DNA from 3 places in the Streptomyces huasconensis genome. Region 3 is predicted to be linked to each of the others. Evidence: riboswitches for the same ligand, from Rfam matches in the RefSeq annotation. Region 3 holds a riboswitch; each other region holds the start of a gene.
The links. Region 3 has a riboswitch for cyclic di-AMP ahead of J2N69_RS30850 (transglycosylase SLT domain-containing protein). Riboswitches for the same ligand answer to the same signal wherever they lie in the genome.
Positions count from the first base shown of each region.

Region 1: another riboswitch for cyclic di-AMP. It lies ahead of J2N69_RS17485 (M23 family metallopeptidase); the one in region 3 lies ahead of J2N69_RS30850 (transglycosylase SLT domain-containing protein).
Region 2: another riboswitch for cyclic di-AMP. It lies ahead of J2N69_RS22465 (C40 family peptidase); the one in region 3 lies ahead of J2N69_RS30850 (transglycosylase SLT domain-containing protein).

Region 1 is NZ_CP086119.1:3,847,481-3,853,912, reverse strand. Features, by position in the region: gene J2N69_RS17510 (chaplin) at 1-111, opposite strand, end outside; gene J2N69_RS17505 (MerR family transcriptional regulator) at 275-1,021, opposite strand; gene J2N69_RS17500 (alpha/beta fold hydrolase) at 1,073-1,987, opposite strand; tRNA gene J2N69_RS17495 (tRNA-Met) at 2,143-2,216, shown strand; gene J2N69_RS17490 (PP2C family protein-serine/threonine phosphatase) at 2,396-3,553, shown strand; cyclic di-AMP (ydaO/yuaA leader) riboswitch at 3,790-3,937, shown strand; gene J2N69_RS17485 (M23 family metallopeptidase) at 3,949-5,025, shown strand; gene J2N69_RS17480 (aldo/keto reductase) at 5,116-6,060, shown strand; gene J2N69_RS17475 (PrsW family glutamic-type intramembrane protease) at 6,113-6,432, opposite strand, start outside.
Region 2 is NZ_CP086119.1:4,896,017-4,902,448, forward strand. Features, by position in the region: gene J2N69_RS22455 (C40 family peptidase) at 1-1,061, opposite strand, end outside; gene J2N69_RS22460 (hypothetical protein) at 1,468-1,821, shown strand; gene J2N69_RS22465 (C40 family peptidase) at 1,923-3,197, opposite strand; cyclic di-AMP (ydaO/yuaA leader) riboswitch at 3,206-3,361, opposite strand; gene pcrA (DNA helicase PcrA) at 3,615-6,119, shown strand; gene J2N69_RS22475 (M23 family metallopeptidase) at 6,147-6,432, opposite strand, start outside.
Region 3 is NZ_CP086119.1:6,905,974-6,912,405, forward strand. Features, by position in the region: gene J2N69_RS30835 (ABC-F family ATP-binding cassette domain-containing protein) at 1-1,589, opposite strand, end outside; gene J2N69_RS30840 (phosphatase PAP2 family protein) at 1,895-2,443, shown strand; gene J2N69_RS30845 (GlsB/YeaQ/YmgE family stress response membrane protein) at 2,512-2,772, opposite strand; gene J2N69_RS30850 (transglycosylase SLT domain-containing protein) at 2,949-3,671, opposite strand; cyclic di-AMP (ydaO/yuaA leader) riboswitch at 3,674-3,834, opposite strand; gene J2N69_RS30855 (APC family permease) at 4,276-5,547, opposite strand; gene J2N69_RS30860 (FG-GAP and VCBS repeat-containing protein) at 5,755-6,432, opposite strand, start outside.

The DNA.
Region 1 (6,432 bases), 3.1 Mb from region 3:
GGGGCGGGGGTCGGCCGCCGCGGGCTGCGTGCCGCCGGTAAGGGCGACCGCGGTGAGCGCGGCCGTCGCGAAGATCGTGCGTCCGCCCAGGGGGCGCCTGCGGATGAGCATGTGGTGCCTCCGAGTGTGTGTGCGTCCTGCCTGGAGCCTCACCCGGCGGGCACGGCGGCGACATGCCGGTGGCCCGGTGGCCGTAAGGGAATCGCTCGTTCGTGGTCCCCCGGGTGCGGCCGGGGCGCGGTTGTGGCAGGGGCCGTCCGGGGCCTTGGCGGTCTCAGCCGTGCCGCTCGGCGGCGGCCCTGCGGCGCTGGGCGGCGCGGTCGGACAGTGTTCCGATGATGCGCTGCCAGGACGGGGACGCCTCGACGAAGATCCTGGAGAAGACCAGCTTCGGGCTTCCCGAGGGAGCGTCGTCCCGTTCGTGGCCGGTCTCCCACGCGTCCAGTTCGTCGATGAGCCGGTCCAGCCGCGGATCGTCCGGGTCCCAGTCGACCGCCTGATCGCAGGCGAGATACAGGCGGGTCGTCTCCGGGTCGTCGAACCGGGCGTTCTTGTCCCGTATCCGCCGCGGCAGGGAGGCCGGGTCGAGGGCCTGGAGCAGAATCCACGAGTCGCGCTCCATGCGCACCCTGCGTTCGCTGACCCCGAGGCCGCGCATCCGGTCCAGGACGGCGACCACCTCGGGAGGCAGGACGAGCCGTTCGCCGCTGTCCAGCCGGGCGATCCGGCGGCGGTACTCGGTGAGGCGGCCGATCTTGCGCCGCAGCTCGGCGTCGATGTCGGCGATGGCCGAGGCGAACTCGGCGGGCCGCGCGTGCAGCAGCGCGTCGATGCGGGCCAGCGGGACGCCGGCGTCGGCGAGGGTCCTGATGCGGATGAGGTCCACCGCGGCCTGCGCGTCGTAACGGCGGTACCCGGAGGCGTCGCGCTCGGGCTCGGGCAGCAGGCCGAAGTGGTGGTAGTGGCGCACGGTGCGCACGGTCACGCCGGCCGCCGCGGCGAGCTGGCCGATCGTCAGCACCGTTCCTGCACCTCCGGGCCTGGTCGTGGTCGGGTCGTGGTCGTGGCGATCTTAGGGTCGGGCCGCCCGGCCGACCACGTCGCGGACCGCCTGGACCACGGCGTCGGGGCGGTCGAAGCAGAGCCGGTGGTGGAAGGTGTCGGTGAGGACGCGCTGTTCCCCGTACGAGACCGCGCTCACCAGGGCGGCGTCCAGTTCCGTCTTGGCTCCGTTCATCTGCCGCAGCGTCGGGTCCGGGGCCGCCGCCCGCGTGCCGGGGTCGTCGCCCACCACGGTGAGGGCCACCACCGGTACGTCGGGGAGGTCCGGCCCGGCCTTCAGCTCGGCGGCGAGCGCGGCCAGGCCGGTCCGCTCGGCGGCCCCGGAGCGGAGCCAGGCGTCGCTGTCCTTGGCTTCGAGCAGCGGCCGGCGCAGGTGCTCCGGGTGGTCCGCGAGCAGCTCGGCGCGCATCGCGCGCAGGGCCGGGCGCATCTGTTCGAGCTGCTCCGAGTCCGGTGCCATCCGCTCGGCCGCGGCCAGGGACGCCGCGGCAGGCATGAAGTCGTCCCAGTCGCGGTGGAAGGCGTCCAGCCAGACCAGCCCGGCCACGTCCCCCGGGTACAGCTGGGCGAACCGATGCGCGTAGGCACCGCCGAGGGAGTGCGCCGCGAGCACGTACGGGCCGGGGATGCCCTCGGCGCGCAGCAGCTCGTACAGTTCCGCCGCGACCTCGGCGGCGGTGCGCGGCAGCGGGAGGGGGTCGCTGTAGCCCGTGCCGCCGCGGTCGTACACCACGGCGGTGGTGAACCGTGCGACGCCCTGCTGCACGCCGGCGTAGTCCAGGCCGACCGCGCTCGCGCCCGGCAGGAACACGACGGCGGGCCCGCCGCTGCCCGTCCGGTGTACGAAGAGGCGGCGCCCGTCGATCTTCTGGAACCCTCCGACCGGTGGCGTGAACCCGGCCGTGGAAGTGCTGTCGTCCGTCATGCGAGGAGGCTCCAACGTTGACGCTGGGTCAGGGTCAAGCCCCCTTCGCCGGGCCACCGCCGCGTGAGCCTCGGATGCCGATGGGCGCCGCTGGGGCACCCGGAGGCTATTGGTTCGCCTCACCCCCTCGGATGGCGTACTGTTGGGTTCACCGACGCGGGGTGGAGCAGCTCGGTAGCTCGCTGGGCTCATAACCCAGAGGTCGCAGGTTCAAATCCTGTCCCCGCTACTGAAGGCCGAAGGCCCGGAGTCCGTGATCAGTCACGGACTCCGGGCCTTCGGTGTTTCCGGGCCCCGGCGCGACCCGTCCCGTCACCCGTATGGCCCACACCAGCTCGCACCCGCACCCCGCGCCGGGAAACCTGGGTGCAGCGCGGCGACGGGCGCGGGATCGGCGGGAGACAAGCGGTGGGGCAGCGTGGAGGTACCGGGGGCAGCGGAGCCACCGCGCACGAGCGGACACTCGTACGCGTCCTGCCCGTCCTGCTCCTCGTCGTGGGGGTCGTGTACGACGCCCTGACCCCGCCCGCGTTCACGGCCGCCCCGCTCTTCACGGCGGCCCCGCTGATCGCCGCCCCCTTCTACTCGCTGCTCTGCACCGTCCTGACGGGCGTCGCGGCCTCGGCCGCGGTCATCGTGCTGCACTACGGCAACTCCGCCGGCGGCCATGCCGAGGCCGTCACCGAACTGCTCACCGTGGCCACCGTCGCGGCTCTGGCGGTCTTCATCAACCGCGTCGTGCGCCGCGGCAACGACCGGCTCGCCATCGCCCGCTCCATCGCCGAGGCCACCCAGCGCGCCGTCCTGCCGCAGCCCGACCCCCGCATCGGCGGGCTGGACCTGGCGGCGCGGTACGAGGCCGCGCAGGCCGACGCTTTCATCGGCGGCGACCTGTACGCCGTGCAGGACACCCCGCACGGCGTACGGCTCATCGTCGGCGATGTCCGGGGCAAGGGCATGGGCGCGGTGGCCGCCGTCGCCGTCGTCATCGGCGCCTTCCGCGAGGCCGCCGAGCAGGAGACCACCCTGGAGGCGGTGGCGCAGCGCCTGGAGCGGGCCCTGGCGCGGGAGGGCACCCGGCGGGACGGGCTCGACGCCTTCGAGGGGTTCACCACCGCCGTCCTCGCGGAGATCCGGGTCGGCGAGGGCTGCGTACGGCTGGTGAACCGGGGGCACCCGGAACCGCTGCTGCTGCGGGGCGACGGGCGGCTGTGCGTGCTCACGCCGAGCGAGCCCGCGCTCCCGCTCGGCATGGGGGAACTGGGCGCGTGGCCGGACCGGGCGGACGAGTCGGAGTTCCCGCCGGGCGCGATGCTGCTCTTCTACACGGACGGGCTCTCGGAGGCGCGCGACGCGGCCGGGGCCTTCTACGACCCGGCGGCCCGGCTCGGCGGGCGGATCTTCCCCGGCCGCGAGGGTCCGCACACGCTGCTCGCCACGCTCACGCAGGAGGTACGGCGGCACACCGGGGGTGCGACGACGGACGACATGGCGCTGCTGGCGGTGCGGCGGCCGGCCACGGGGGACGGGAAGCCCGCGGGGGAGGGGGCCTGTCACCGGCCGTGAGCGAAGCGGAGCCGTCCGCATGACAACTGACGTTCTGTCAAGGGAATGTGAAGTTCCGGTACGCGGCTTTCGTGGGTTGATACAGGGTCAACTCGCCCTGCTATGGGTCGGCTTGCCCCGATAAGTACCGGCCGTGAGCGTTAACGATCAATCGGAACAGCTTGGAATACGGCACCGCTGTCTATTAACGTTCGATAACGCAGCGCGGTCGTCCCAGCCGTCACTAGAGGCGGCTCCGTGCGCACACGCCTAATCCCGCAAGGGAGCCGGGGAACCACCAACTTGGGGTGAATCGGGCACCTGTGCATCCGTGCCAGATGTCCGTAGGAGACCTTCCTGCTCCGAACCCGTCAGCTAACCCGGTAGGCGAGAAGGAAGGAAAGGAGTGCGCCCCAGTGGCGTCCAACCGGCCTGCCCCCCAAGCCGCGTACATACCGAATGACGACGACTTCGGTGGATACGACCCGGAGACCTGGGAGGAATGGAACCCCACCGAGGAGTCCGTCCGTCCCGTCCGCGGCAGGCACCGTGTGCACAAGAAGGGCGGCGGCGGGCTCGCCCGCAGCTCCACCGTGCTGGGCGTCGGCGTCATCGCCGCCGTCGGCGCGGGCGGCATGGCCACCGCGCAGGACGGCAAGCCGCCCGTCTCCATCTCCATGCCCGACCTGGGCGCCGTCACCGACTCGCTGCCCGCGGCCGAGTCCCTGCCCGGCGTGGGCGCACTGCTCTCCGATGACTCCGCGGCCCCCGCGGGCGCCGAGACCGTCGCCGCGGCCGCCCCGCTCACCGCGGCCGGTGTCAGCCACACCGACGCCCAGCAGGGCACCACGGACGCGGGCGAGGCCCTGCGCGCCCGCATCATGCAGCAGGCCGAGAACCAGCAGGACCAGGCGGACGACGCGGTGCGCAGCGCGGCCGAGGAGGCCGCAGTCAAGAAGGCCGCCGAGGAGGCCGCCGCCCAGCAGAGGCAGGCGGAGCGCAAGGCCGACGCCGAGGCCGCCGCCAAGAAGAAGAAGGAGCGGGAGGCCCGCGAGGCCAAGGCCCTGGCCGAACGCCGGGCCAAGCTCGCCAAGAGCTACGCGCTGCCCACCTCCTCGTACACCATCACGTCCCACTTCGGTGTCGCCGGCTCCATGTGGTCCTCCGGGCACCACACCGGTCTCGACTTCGCCGCTCCGACGGGTACCCCGCTCAAGGCCGTCCACACCGGCACCGTCAAGGAAGCCGGCTGGGCGGGGGCGTACGGCTACCGCACGGTCCTGGAGCTGAGCGACGGCACCGAGGTCTGGTACTGCCACCAGTCCTCGATGAACGTCAGCGCGGGCCAGAAGGTCAGCACCGGCGATGTCATCGGCCGGGTGGGCGCGACCGGCAACGTCACCGGGCCGCACCTGCACATGGAGGTGCACACCGCGGGCGGCTCCACCGTCGACCCGCTCGCCTGGCTGCAGAGCAAGGGCCTCAACCCCTGACCCGGGGCCCGCGGGCTTACGTTCCTTTGCTTGACGTTCCTTTGGGGGAGCGGACGGAATTCCGTTTCCGCCGGGTCCGTTGAGGAACGTATGACTTCTCTTCGCACTCTTGGCTCATCCGACCTCGACGTCTTCCCGCTGGCCCTGGGAGGCAACGTCTTCGGGTGGACGGCCGACCGGGCGGCGTCCTTCGCCGTCCTCGACGCCTACACCGCGGCGGGCGGCAACTTCATCGACACGGCCGACGTGTACTCGGCCTGGGTGGAGGGGAACAAGGGCGGCGAGTCCGAGACCCTCATCGGCGAGTGGCTGACCGCCCGCGGCAACCGCTCCGACGTCATCGTGGCGACGAAGGTCGGCGCCCACCCCGAGTACACCGGTCTGGCCCCGGAGACCATCAAGGGCGCCGCCGACGCCTCCCTGCGCCGCCTCGGCACCGACTACATCGACCTCTACTACACGCACTACGACGACCCGTCGGTCCCCGTGGAGGAGATCATCGGGACGCTGGACGAGCTGGTCGCGGCCGGCAAGGTGCGCGCCATCGCCGCCTCCAACATCACGCCCGAGCGGCTCCAGGAGTCCCTCGACTTCTCCGACCGCGAGGGCCTCGCCCGCTTCGTCGCGCTCCAGCCGCACTACAACCTCGTCTCCCGCGACACCTACGAGGGCCGCCTCCAGGAGGTCGCCTCGCGCTCCGGCCTGGCCGCCGTCCCGTACTACGCGCTCGCCTCCGGCTTCCTCACCGGCAAGTACCGCCCCGGCACGCGCGTGGAGAGCGCGCGCAGCGGCCGGGCCGAGGAGTACGCGGGCACCGAGAGGGGCGGCCGGGTCCTCGCCGCGCTCGACGAGATCGCCGAGGCGCATGAGGCGGAGGTCGCGACCGTGGCCCTCGCGTGGCTCGCGGCCCAGCCCACCGTGGCGGCGCCGATCGCCTCCGCCCGCACGGTCGAGCAGCTGCCGGCGCTGCTCGCGGTGGCGGACCTCGAACTGACGGACGCCGAGCTGACGGCGCTGACGGCGGCCTCCGCGTAGGCTTCCGGGCTCCCTGGCCTCCGGGCTTCCGGGTTTCCGGACTTTCGGGCGCCTAGGAGCGGTAGGGGTTGTGGACCGGGTGGCCGTACGCCGGTGCCGGGTAGGGCTGCGGCTGGCCGTACGGGGCGGGGGCGTACGGAGCGGGGTGGTACGCGCCGTGCGGGTGGGCATACGCCGCGTACGGCAGGGGGCGCATGACCGGGGTGATCGCGCGGGCCGCGTACGCCAGCGCGGGGCGGGCCGGCTCGCGGCGCTCCCAGAGCTGTTCGAGCAACTCCCGCTCGCGTACGACGAAGTCGGCGCCCGCCCGGCCGCGGCGCCCCCGGTGGCGCAGCAGCGCCAGTGACGTCGCGTACGTCTCGTACTCCAGGA
Region 2 (6,432 bases), 2.0 Mb from region 3:
GCGAACGGCATCTCGTCGATCGGAGCGATCCGCACCGGGGCGCCCGGGTTGGGGGCGTGGATCATCCGGCCGTTGCCCACATACATGCCGACGTGACTGATGCCGGAGTAGTAGAACACCAGGTCACCGGGGCGCAGCGCGGAGCGCGGGATGCGCTGGCCCGCTGCGATCTGGGCGTAGGTGGTGCGCGGCAGTGAGACGCCGGCCGAGCGGTACGCGGCCTGGATCAGCCCTGAGCAGTCGAAGGCGCTCGGACCCGTCGCGCCCCACACGTAGGGGCTGCCGATGGCTCGGTACGCGTAGGCAACGGCGGCGGCCGCGCGGGTGTTGGGGGCCTGGGTGGTACCGCTGCCGGTGCCGCTGAGCGGAGTGTGGCGGGTGTCCGAACGGGCGGCTCGGCCGCTGTCACGACCCTGATTCCCGTCCGCGAGCCGCGCGTACTCCACGCGCTGTTCCTCGGTGAGCCGGGCCAGCAGCCGCTTGGCCTCGGCAAGCTTGCCGGTGACGGTCTTCTTGTGTTTCCGCAGGTCCGTCTGGCGCGCGCGGAGGGTGGCGAGGCGGCCATCGGCCTCGGCGCGCAGCTGGGCGACCTGCTGGAGCCTCTTGCGTACACCGTTGAGGGCCGCGGCCTGGCGGCTGCCCGCCCGGTCGGCGAGGGAGGCGCGGTCCAGGAACTGATCGGGGTCGGAGGAGAGCGCGAGTTGCATGGAAGGGGTGATGCCGCCCGCGCGGTACTGCGCTGTGGCGTAGGAACCCAGGTCGTTGCGGGCGGCGTTGAGTTTCTCCGCCTTGCGGGCCGCCTCGTCGCGCAGTGCGTCGAGCGACTTCTCGGCTTTCTCGGCCTTCTCCTTCGCGCCGTTGTACTTCTCGGTGGCGATCTCCGCCTCGCGGTAGAGGGCGTCGACCTTGACCTTCACTTCGGCGGGGCTGAGCCGGGGGTCCGCGTGTCCCGAGCCGTCGAACGCGGCCACCGAGGCGGCTCCCGCGAGAGCGAGGGTGGCGGCGGTGCGGGCCGCGGGGCCGCTGAGCGAGCGCTGTTTGGGCTTGCGGTGCGCTGCCACGAAGGTGCTCCTTAGCTGGCCGGTGGCGGCCCGCACAGGGGGACGGGCCGCCACCGGGTTTCTCGGCGGGGGTGTCCGACTGCCGCCCTGAGCGGGGGCGGCGATGGGGAGCCGGTCACCTGGTGAAGGACGCTAAACCTGGGCGTCACGGCCCGGAGGAGGATTGTGCGCAACTGCCGGAGAAGGTCGGAATCGTGACCGCGCCTGTCCGCGGTACTGACGGGTCGAGGGCGGCTTCGTGGACAGCTGTGACCAATGGGGCGGTTTGTGCCCTGCCTGCCCGGCAGAGGGTGGTATGGGCCTGGGGGTGCGCCCACCCCTACGCCCACCCCTACGCCCGCCCCTGGGCCCCGCCCCGGAGCCCGCCTGTGAGGGGCGGTGCGGGGCCCGGCTAGGCTCCGGCCTCATGGACGTACTCATCCATCTCTTCGTCGGCCTGCACATCATCGGCATCGCCTCGCTCCTGGGCGGCTTCCTGACCCAGATGAAGCAGATGGGCCAGGGCACCGCCCGCTTCAGTCCCGCGATGCTGCACGGCGCGCTGACCATGCTCGTCACCGGCGTGGCCCTCGTGGGCCTCAACCAGGCGGACGACAACGCGGTCAACAACGTCAAGATCGGCATCAAGATGGCCGTCCTGATCTTGATCCTCGCGCTGGTCTACGTGAAGCGGGACGAGGAGAAGATCGACAAGGGCGTGTTCGGCGCGGTGGGGCTGCTGACCACGGCGAACATCTTCATCGCCGTGCTGTGGACCTGATCCTGCGAACGACCCTCTACGCGCGCGTGGCCCGCACTTCTCCGGAAGTGCGGGCCACGCGCGCGTAGAGGGTGTTTTTCCGCGGTGACGCCGGGGCGCGGTTACGCCGGGCGCACCATGCTGTGGATCGGCATGGAGAAGATCGACTCGACGCGGACCTTCGCACCCGGCTTCGGGGCGTGGATCATCTTGCCGCCACCGATGTAGATCCCTAGGTGGCTGATGTCGTCGTAGAAGAAGACCAGGTCACCGGGTTCGGCGTCGGCGGTCTTCACGGTGGTACCGGCCTTCACCTGGTCCCACGTCGTGCGCGGCAGCGTGATCCCCGCGGCCTTCCACGCGTCCTGGGTGAGCCCGGAGCAGTCGTAGGAGTCGGGCCCGGTCGCGCCCCAGACGTACGGCTTGCCGATCTGCGCCTCCGCGAAGGCGATGACCTTCGCGGCCTTGGTGGCGTAACCGCCGTCGGCGCTTCCGGAGCCGGAACCAGCGCCGGAGTCGGGGCCAGAACCGGAGCCGGAACCGGAACCGGTGTCCGAGCCGGGACCGGAGCCTGAACCTGTGCCCTGGCCCTTCCCTCCCCCCTCTCCCTGCTCCTTCCGCTCCTTCTGGGCCGCCTCCTGCGCCTTGCGCTTGCGCTCCGCCTCGGCCGCCTCCTTGCGGGCCAGTTCCTCGGCCTTGCGCTTGGCCTCCCGTTCCTTCTGCCGCTCGATCACGGCGAGCCGGGCCTTCTCCTCGGCGGTCAGCTCCGAGAGAAGCTCACGTGCCTCGCCCAGCTTCTTCTGGACGGTCCGCTTGCTCGTCCTGAGGCTGTCCCGTGAGTCGCTCAGCGTCTCCAGGCTCCGCGCGGCCTTCGTACGCTGCTTCGTCGCCGACGCCTGCTGCGTCTGGTAGTCGTCGACGGCCTTCTTCTGCCGCTTGGTGAGCCGGTCCGCCAGGTGGTTCTGGTCGAAGTAGCCCTGCGGGTCCTCGGCGAGCATCATCGTGGCGGTGTGGGAGACGGCCCCGGTGCGGTACTGGGCGGCGGCGAAGGAGCCGAGTTCCTGGCGCGCCTCGTTCAGCTTGTCCGCGCGCTCGGCGACATGGTCGAGCAGCCGGCCGACCTTCTTGCGCTGCTTCTCGGTCTTCTCCTTGGCCGCGTTGTACCTCTGGGTGGCCACGCCCGCCTGGTGGTACAGGTCGTCGACCTTCTTCCGCACCTCTTCGAGACTGGGCTTACCCGGCGTGGAGGGGGCCGCCTGCGCGCTCTGTGACAGGAGCGCCACGGAGGTGAGGGCGGCCGTCGTGATGCCGACGGCGGGAGCGGTGCGTATTCCGGGGATTCCGGCGAGTCCGGTCATTCCGACCGTCCGGGTCCGCGGCTTGCGGTGCGACGCCAAGGGAGGCGACTCCTTCCGTAGACCGCCTACCGGGTTAGCTGTCGGGTTCGGGCGGCTGATCCGGAAGGTTGCCCTACGGTCCCGTACTTCGTACGGGACCGATTCACCCCAAGTTTTCGGTGGGTCCCCGGCTCCGAACACGTCGGACTCGGCGGAGGCGGCCCGCTCCCGGCGTGTTCGCCGGTGGGGGACGGGCGGCCCGCGGAGCACGCTAGCCAACTCGTGTGGCGCGTGTGAAGGTTGATGTTCGATATGCCCGATACTTTTCCGTTACTTCGCGGGACCCCTGGGACGGTTCGGCTCGTGGGTGGCGGAGCGTGACCGGGCGCGGGCGGGGCGTAGGTGAGGCGGGTCGGGGAGGAAGGTGGCCGGAACCCGGGGCGGGTTGTCAGTGGGGCCGCCTAGACTCGGGAGGCGATGAGCAGCCTCTTTGATGACAGCTTCCTGGCGGACCTGCAGCCTTCCCGGGCCGCGGACGAAGAGCCCCCGCCGCCGCCCGAGGACAGCGCTCCGGAACCGGTTCCGGACGACTTGTTCAGCGGGAAATTCGACGTGCCCATGACCCGGGACACGCACTACCGCGACGGCGCCCCGCGCCCGGTCATCGACCCGGCGACGCTCCTGGAGGGGCTGAACGAGAACCAGCGCGCGGCGGTCGTGCACGCCGGCTCCCCGCTGCTCATCGTCGCCGGTGCCGGTTCCGGCAAGACCCGCGTGCTGACCCACCGCATCGCGTACCTCCTCGCGCAGCGCGGTGTGCACCCCGGGCAGATCCTCGCGATCACCTTCACGAACAAGGCCGCGGGCGAGATGAAGGAGCGCGTCGAGCAGCTCGTGGGCCCCCGGGCCAACGCGATGTGGGTCTCGACCTTCCACAGCGCCTGTGTCCGCATCCTGCGCCGCGAGTACAAGAAGCTCGGCTTCACGTCCTCCTTCTCGATCTACGACGCCGCGGACTCCAAGCGTCTGATGGCCCTGGTCTGCCGCGACCTGGACCTCGACCCGAAGAAGTTCCCGCCGAAGTCCTTCAGCGCCAAGATCTCCAACCTGAAGAACGAGCTGATCGACGAGGAGGACTTCGCCGCCCAGGCCGCCGACGGCTTCGAGAAGACCCTCGCCCAGGCCTACGCCATGTACCAGTCGCGCCTGCGCGAGGCGAACGCGCTGGACTTCGACGACCTGATCATGACGACGGTGCACCTCCTGCGCGCCTTCCCGGACGTCGCCGAGCACTACCGCCGCCGCTTCCGGCACGTCATGGTCGACGAGTACCAGGACACGAACCACGCGCAGTACGCCCTGGTGCGCGAGCTGGTCGGCCCCTCCGGAGGCGAGGGCGACGATCCGGCCGAGCTGTGCGTGGTGGGTGACGCCGACCAGTCGATCTACGCCTTCCGCGGCGCCACCATCCGCAACATCCTCCAGTTCGAGGAGGACTACACCGACGCCACCACGATCCTCCTGGAGCAGAACTACCGCTCCACGCAGACGATCCTGAGCGCCGCGAACGCGGTCATCGAGCGGAACGAGAGCCGCCGCCCGAAGAACCTCTGGACCAACCAGGGCGCGGGCGCCCGTATCACCGGCTATGTGGCCGACACCGAGCACGACGAGGCGCAGTTCGTCGCCGACGAGATCGACCGGCTCACGGACGCGGGCGAGGCGAAGGCCGGCGACGTCGCGATCTTCTACCGCACGAACGCCCAGTCCCGCGTCTTCGAAGAGATCTTCATCCGCGTCGGCCTGCCCTACAAGGTCGTCGGCGGCGTCCGCTTCTACGAGCGCAAGGAGGTCCGCGATGTGCTGGCCTACCTGCGCGTTCTCGCCAACCCCGAGGACGCGGTCCCGCTGCGCCGCATCCTGAACGTCCCCAAGAGGGGCATCGGCGACCGCGCCGAGGCGATGATCGACGCGCTGGCGCAGCGCGAGAAGATCTCCTTCCCGCAGGCGCTGCGCCGCGTCGACGAGGCGTACGGAATGGCGGCCCGTTCGACCAACGCCGTCAGGCGGTTCAACACGCTCATGGAGGAGCTGCGGACCATCGTCGAGTCCGGCGCGGGCCCGGCCGTCGTCCTGGAGGCCGTGCTCGAACGGACCGGCTACCTCGCGGAGTTGCAGGCCTCGACGGACCCGCAGGACGAGACCCGCATCGAGAACCTCCAGGAACTCGCCGCGGTCGCGCTGGAGTTCGAGCAGGAGAACGCCCAGGCGGCCGGTGCCCAGGAGGACGGCCAGGCGGAAGCCGACGAGGGGGCCGTCGCTCCGGCCGGCACGCTCTCCGACTTCCTGGAGCGCGTCGCGCTCGTCGCCGACTCCGACCAGATTCCGGATGAGGAGGACGACGGCTCCGGAGTCATCACCCTCATGACGCTGCACACCGCGAAGGGCCTTGAGTTCCCGGTGGTGTTCCTGACCGGCATGGAGGACGGCGTCTTCCCGCACATGCGCGCTCTCGGGCAGGTCAAGGAGCTGGAGGAGGAGCGCCGCCTGGCCTACGTGGGCATCACCCGCGCGCGCGAGCGGCTCTACCTCACGCGGTCCTCGATGCGCAGCGCCTGGGGCCAGCCCTCGTACAACCCGCCGTCGCGCTTCCTGGAAGAGATTCCGGATACGTATCTGGACTGGAAGCGGAAGGGCTCCGTCGGCGCCCTCGCGTCGTCGGGTCCCGCCGCGGGCATCGCCTCGTCGCTGTCCTCCTCGCGCTCGCGCACGGGCGGGGCGCAGGGCTTCGCCACCCGCCGCGCCTCGGAGAAGCCGGTGGTCTCACTGGCGATCGGGGACCGGGTCACGCACGACCAGTTCGGTCTCGGGACCGTGGTCGGGGTGAAGGGCACGGGTGCGAACGCCGAGGCGACGGTGGACTTCGGCGAGCCCAAGCCGAAGCGGCTCCTGCTGCGGTACGCGCCGGTCGAGAAGCTGTAACGGCAACGCCGGGAGCGGCGACGGGAGTTACAGCGGGTCGAGGCCGTGGCTGCGCAGCCACGGCAGCGGGTCGATCGCCGAGCCGCCGCTGGGCCGCACCTCGAAGTGCAGGTGCGGTCCCGTGGAGTTCCCGGAGTTCCCGGAGAAGGCGATCGTCTCGCCCGCCTTCACGGGGCCGCTGGAGATCTTGTGCGAGGAGAGGTGGCAGTACCACGTCTCCGTGCCGTCCTTGGCGGTCACGATCGCCATGTTGCCGTAGGCGCTGTTCCACTTCGTGGTCACGGTGCCGTCGGTCGCGGCGTAGACCTCCGTG
Region 3 (6,432 bases):
GCGGCGCTCGTGGCGCGGATCGCCTCGGTCAACTCGTCGACCAGCGTGGACGACAGGTGGTTGGTCGGCTCGTCCAGCAGCACGAGGCCGGGCCGCCCCGCCAGGGCCAGCGCCAGGTCGAGACGCCGCCGCTGCCCCTGCGACATCCGCCCGACCGGTGTCCGCATCGCCTCGGAGTCCAGCAGCCCGAGCGCCCCGAGCGGGACGGCGTCGGCGTCGCGCAGCGCCCCGCGGGCCACGAGGTGCCCCACGTGACGGGCGTGCACCTCACGGGCGGTCAGCCCGGGGTCCTGCTCGGCGGTCTCCTGGGAGATCCGGACGACCCGCGCCTCGCGCGCCCGGCTGACGTACCCGTGCGTCGGTTCGAGGGCGCCCGCGAGGACCGCGAGGAGCGTGGACTTCCCGGCTCCGTTGGCTCCGGTGACCAGCAGCCGGTCGCCGCCGTCGAGGGCGACGTCGACGGGGCCCGCCAGCCGCCCTTCGACGGCGACGCCATGCGCCCGCAGCTGCGGTGCGCCCGGCCGGACCCCGAGGTCCGGCCACCGCAGGGCCGACGGCGGCTCGGGCACGTCGACCCGGTGCGCGTCCAGCGCGTTCCGCTGCCGGTGCAGGGCCTGTACGACCCCGGGGGCGCGGGACTGGCGCTGGTGCTTGCCGGTGCCCTTGTCGGGCCGCCAGCCGGTGGAGAGCCGGTCGCGGGCCTTCGACACCGCGTCCTGCAGCCGCCGGTGCTCGGCCTGCTGCTCCTCGTGGTCCTGCTCCCAGCGCTCCCGCTCGCGCCGCCGGGCCGTCTGCCAGGCGTCGTACCCACCGGCGTACAGGCGCGCCCTTCCGTCGCGGGCCGGGTCGAGGTCGAGGAAGCGGTCCGCCACGTCGCGCAGCAGCGCACGGTCGTGGCTGACGACGGCGAGGCCGCCGTCGTGCTCGCGCAGCCTGCGGGTCAGGAAGGCGAGCCCGCCGGCGTCGAGGTGATTGGTCGGCTCGTCCAGCAGCAGGACATCGTGCCGCGCGCCGAGCAGGCACGCGAGGCGGACCCGGTAGCGCTGCCCGACCGACAGCGTCGACAGCGGACGGTCGCGGTCGGCGCAGGCGCCGAGGGCTTCGAGGGCGACGTCGACGCGGCGTTCGGCGTCCCACGCGTCGAGCCGGGTGGCGGCGTCGAGCGCGGCGGCGTAGCGGTCATCGGCGGTGGGGTCGCCCTCGGCCAGGGCGCGGGTCGCCTCGTCCAGCGCGCCGAGCGCGGCGAGCGACGCGGCGAGCGCCTCGGACGTGAGGGTGCCGACGGTCTCCCCGTCCCGCGCGGACAGCTCCTGGCGGGCCAGGCCGATGGTGCCGTTGCGGTGCACGGTGCCCTCGTCGGGCGTGAGCAGCCCGGCGAGGACGTGCAGCAGGGTCGTCTTGCCGCGGCCGTTCTCGCCGACGACGGCGATCCGGGACCGGGCGGAGACGATGACCGACAGGTCGTGCAGGACGCGCCGGGATCCGCGGGTGACGGTGACGCCGTCGGCACGGAGGTGGGCAGAGCCGCCCGCTTCGGGGGACGGGGACAGGGTGGAGACGGCCTCGGGGGCCGGGGTGGTGGGGTACAAGGTGTGCTCCGCAGCTCGCAGTGGAGCCGGGCAACGCGAGAAGGCCGCCCGGCGGGAACCGGGACGGCGAGCGCGGATTCAGCAGAGAGAAGGCGCCGCCGTCAGCGGGCGGAGCGGACCTTCTGCGACCAGATACCTCGTGCCATACCTGTCAGGCTAGCAGCGGCGGGCCCGGTCGGCAGGGGATATCGCTGCCGGGCCGTGCGGCCGGCCGGCTCGGCCAGTCGGCTTCATGTGACGGGAGCGGTCGGCTTCAAGTGATCAACAACTGCGTACGTTCGGGCGTTGCGGGATACCTGGTGCGCATGAACCTTTTGACAGGTGTGAGCGAGCTCGACCGAGTGGTGACGCAGCAGGTGGCCCGGCGCGTCCCGCCAGGTGTGGGCAGGGTGTTGTCCGGGGTGGAGGAGGCGGCGGAGAGCACGAAGCTGTGGTGCGGGGCCGCCGTCGCGATGGCGTGCCTGGGCGGGTGGCGGGGCCGTACCGCCGCGGTCGCCGGCCTCGCGGCCATGACGGTGGCGCAGCTGGCGTCGAACGGCGTGTGCAAGCAACTGGCCGACCGGTCCCGGCCGCCGAAGGAGTGGTTCCCGCACGACGAGGCGGACGACCGTCCCGACTCCTCGTCGTTCCCCTCCGGGCACACGGCGGCCGCGGTCGCGTTCACCGCCGCCGTCCTCCCGAACTGGCGGGCGGCCGGCGTGGCCTGCGCGGTACCGGCGGCCATGGTGGCGGTCGAGCGGGTGCAGAGCGGCGCGCACTACCCCAGCGATGTGGTCGGCGGTGCGGCCATCGGCCTGGCGAGCGCCTGGTTCGTCCGGCGGATTCCCCGCCTCGCCCTGCGCCACTGGCTGTAGAAGGCACCCGGAACGACGAAGGCCCCCGGCGCGATGCGCCGGGGGCCTTCGTCAGGAGTGGGACGGGATCAGGCGTGCCGTCGGGCCCACAGCGGCGTCACGAGCGAGATCAGGACGGCGGCGACCCCGATCTGGAAGACGTGCCGAATCCAGTCGATGCCGCCGGTGTCCCGGACGCCGAAAGCACTGGCGAGGGCGTTGCCGACGACGGCACCGACGATGCCCAGGACGACCGTCAGCCAGAGGGGGATGGGCTGACGACCGGGCAGAACGAGCTTGGCCAGCAGGCCGATGATGAGTCCCGCGATGATGGCCCAGAGAAACGACACGACAACTCCTCCTGATCTATGGTCCCGATCTTTCGGATACCTACGTCCGCTTGCCCGGCAATCCGCGGCTCATTCATCCCCGTGCCGAGTCGTGTCGTGCCGTTTTCGAGTCGTGTCGTTTCCGTGTCGTGCCGGCCGCGCCGCCCCGGGCGGGGCGGCGCGGGATCGGGCGCGGTCTAGTACGGGCCGTTCACGTTGTCGATCGAGCCGTACCGGTCGGCCGCGTAGTTGCAGGCGGCGGTGATGTTGGCGACCGGGTCGAAGCTGTCCGTCGACGTGCCGGGCACGTGGTACGCGGCGAACGTGGGGCCGATGACCTGCAGGAGGCCCTTCGACGGGGTTCCGGCGACAGCGTTGGAGTCCCAGTTGTTGATGGCCAGCGGGTTGCCGGAGGACTCGCGCATGATGTTGCGGTGGATGCCCTCGTAAGTGCCGGGGATGCCGTGCCGGGCCATGATGTCCAGCGACTCCTTGATCCAGCCGTCGAGGTCGTCGGTGTACGACTTCTTCGCCGGGGCGGCGGCGGTCTTGACGGAAGCCGGGGAGGCGGCCGACTTCTTCGCCGGCTCTGCGGGGTTCTTCTTTCCGAGGGTGAGCTTGAGGCCGGGGTGGATCAGCTTCGGGTCGTCGCCGAGAACTCCGCGGTTGTCCTCGTACAGCTTCTTCCAGCCGCCGCTGAGGGAATGCTCCCGGGCGATCTTGGAAAGGGAGTCACCCGCGACGACGACGTGGACATTCGGGGCGGCGGCGGGCTTGGCGGCCGCCCCGGGCTCCGCCGCACCGGCGGCGGTCGCGCCGAGCACCGGCAGGACGAGCACGGCTCCGCCCGTTCCCGCGGCGGCTATGCCCCGGTGGAGCGAGCTGGACTTCGGGCGGCGGTGCTTTCCCTTTGCGGGCATGGCGAATTCCTCTCCGTCGCCTACGAGGTGAGCTGTCGGGTTCGGACGGGAGATGTCCGGTCGCACTGGGCGTGCGACTTCACCCCGAGCCGTTCCGGAAACCGGATCGGCGGCTTACCTGGGTCCCCCGCTCCTGCCGTGCGTGAGTCAGTGTGTGTGGGTGGGTGCAAAGGCTTCCGGACGGCGGCAGGATTCGGCGTTCCATCCGGTTCGACGGTGACATTAAGCGAGAAAGTCCGGACGGAACAAGACGGGAATTCGAATACGGAATGCGAGACGCTGTTCCTGAATGATCAAATTCCACCGTCCCGTTTTGATCGAAAACTCAACTCTCGTGCCGGGTAACGGGAATGCGTCCCGTGACCCCACAAGATCGTGGAATTCGGCGTGACCCATTTCACGGAACGGGTGCGGCGAAAGGTTGGTCTTTCACTTCAAAACGGGCATACCGCAATCCCTTGTTGAGGGTTCCGTGGATGTGGGCGGCTTTTGGCTGACCGGTGTGTGTCCGCGTCACTGATGCCGTCAACTCAGGGGAATTGCAAGGTGCGTTGGGTCGGAAATGCGTCTGCCGGGCCTTTCGGCGTGGCCGGCGGCTCGCGGCTCAGTCCCGCCCCGCCGTCAGACGGCGTCCCGCGTACCAGACCGCACCCGCCGCCAGGACCGCGGCACCGGAGACCACCGACGCCACGGGCAGGGCGAAGGCCAGCGCCAGGCAGCCGGCCAGGCCGACGAGCGGGACGGCCCGGGGTGGGCGGCCCCCGTCCGAAGTCAGCGTCCAGGCCGAGGCGTTGGCGACGGCGTAGTAGGCCAGCACGCCGAAGGAGGAGAAGCCGATGACCCCGCGTACGTCCGCTGTCGCGGCGACCACCGCCACCACCGCGCCCACGGCCAGTTCGGCGCGGTGCGGCACCTTGAACCGCGGGTGGACCGCGGCGAGGGCGTGCGGCAGATGCCGGTCGCGGGCCATGGCCAGCGTGGTGCGGGAGACGCCCAGGATCAGCGCGAGCAGCGAGCCGAGCGCCGCCAGGGCCGCGCCGGCGCGGACGACGGGCACCAACCAGTCGGCCCCCGCCGCCCGGGCCGCCTCGGACAGCGGCGCCGAAGCCCCGGCCAGTTCCTCCGGGCCGAGGACCGCTGTCACGGCGATCGCGACGACGGCGTAGACGACCAGCGTGATGCCGAGCGCGATCGGGACGGCCCGGGGGATGGTGCGCGCGGGGTCGCGGACCTCCTCGCCCAGGGTGGCGACGCGCGCGTACCCGGCGAAGGCGAAGAAGAGCAGACCGGCCGCCTGGAGCACCCCGCCGACGGTCGCGTCGTCACCGATCTCCAGGCGGGCCATGTCCGAGGCGCCGGACGTGAGGGCGGTGACCGCCACGGCGGCGAGCACGGCGAGGACCACGGCCACGATCACGCGGGTCAGCCAGGCGGACTTCCGCACCCCGGCGCAGTTCACCGCCGTCAGCGCCACCACCGCGGCGACCGCGACCGCGTGGGCCTGCCCGGGCCACGCGTACGCGCCCACCGTCAGCGCCATGGCGGCACAGGAGGCGGTCTTGCCGACGACGAACGCCCACCCGGCCAGGTAACCCCAGAACGCGCCGAGCCGCTCGCGTCCGTAGACATAGGTGCCGCCGGAGGCCGGGTAGCGGGCCGCGAGCCGGGCGGAGGAGGTCGCGTTGCAGTAGGCCACCACGGCCGCCAGCGCGAGCCCGAGCAGCAGCCCGGACCCGGCCGCACGCGCCGCCGGGCCCAGCGCGGCGAAGATCCCCGCGCCGATCATCGCCCCGAGACCGATCACGACGGCGTCGGACAGCCCGAGGCGGCGCCGCAACTCGTCCGGAACGCCGGTGGTGGTCGACGGCTCACTCATGGACACACTCCTCGGCGGCAGGCACGGCCTTTTTCACGGGTCCTCGCGGGCTCCCACGCATTCTCGCGGTTCTCGCCGACTCGACGGGACGGCCGACGGCCGCATCCTAGGGGCTCCGGCACCACCACCTGGCGCGGCGGCGCACCGCTCGCATCAGCGGTACGCCGCATACGCCGCCCGCGTCACCGGAGCTTCAGTGACCGACCCTCAGTGCCCCAGTGCCTGCCCGTAGTACAGCGCCCCGCGCAGCCCGAACAGCCGTGCCGTCAGCGCCTTGGAGCCCGTCCCGGCGCCGTTCGGCAGCGTCCAGACACCACCGGAGCTGAGCGTCTGCTCGTACTCCGTGCTGTCCTCGTTGAAGACGCCGACCGTGATGTCCCCGTCGCCGTCGTAGTCACCCAGGGCCAGCGCCGAGCCGAACTCGTCGTTGACCTCCGGCGCGCCCGGAACCCCGGCGGAATCCTGGTGCCACGCCGCGGACTTGGCGGTGCCCGAGGCGTCCGGCAGACCGGTCGGGCCCGAGGTCAGCACGGTCGCCGAACCGGCCCTGTCCGCCGCCCCGACGCCCTCAGCGGGCGTGCCCGCCACAAGGTCGTCCCGGCCGTCACCGGTGAGATCACCCGCGGCGAGCTTGATGCCGAAGCTGTCCGCTTCCTCGGCCGTGCCCGCGACGCCCGGAGTCTCCCGGCCGATGGTGTGGCTGCGGGTGCCGAAGCCCTCCGCGTCCGCGCTTCCATAGAGGACCCGCACCTTGCCGCCCTTGGCCAGTTCATCGGGGCCGCATGCCCCGGTGGGCCGGTCGGCCTCGGCGGTGATCAGACAGTGCCCGAGGGCCAGGTCGTCCACGTTGTCGCCGTCGAAGTCACCCGCGGCCATGTCGTAGCC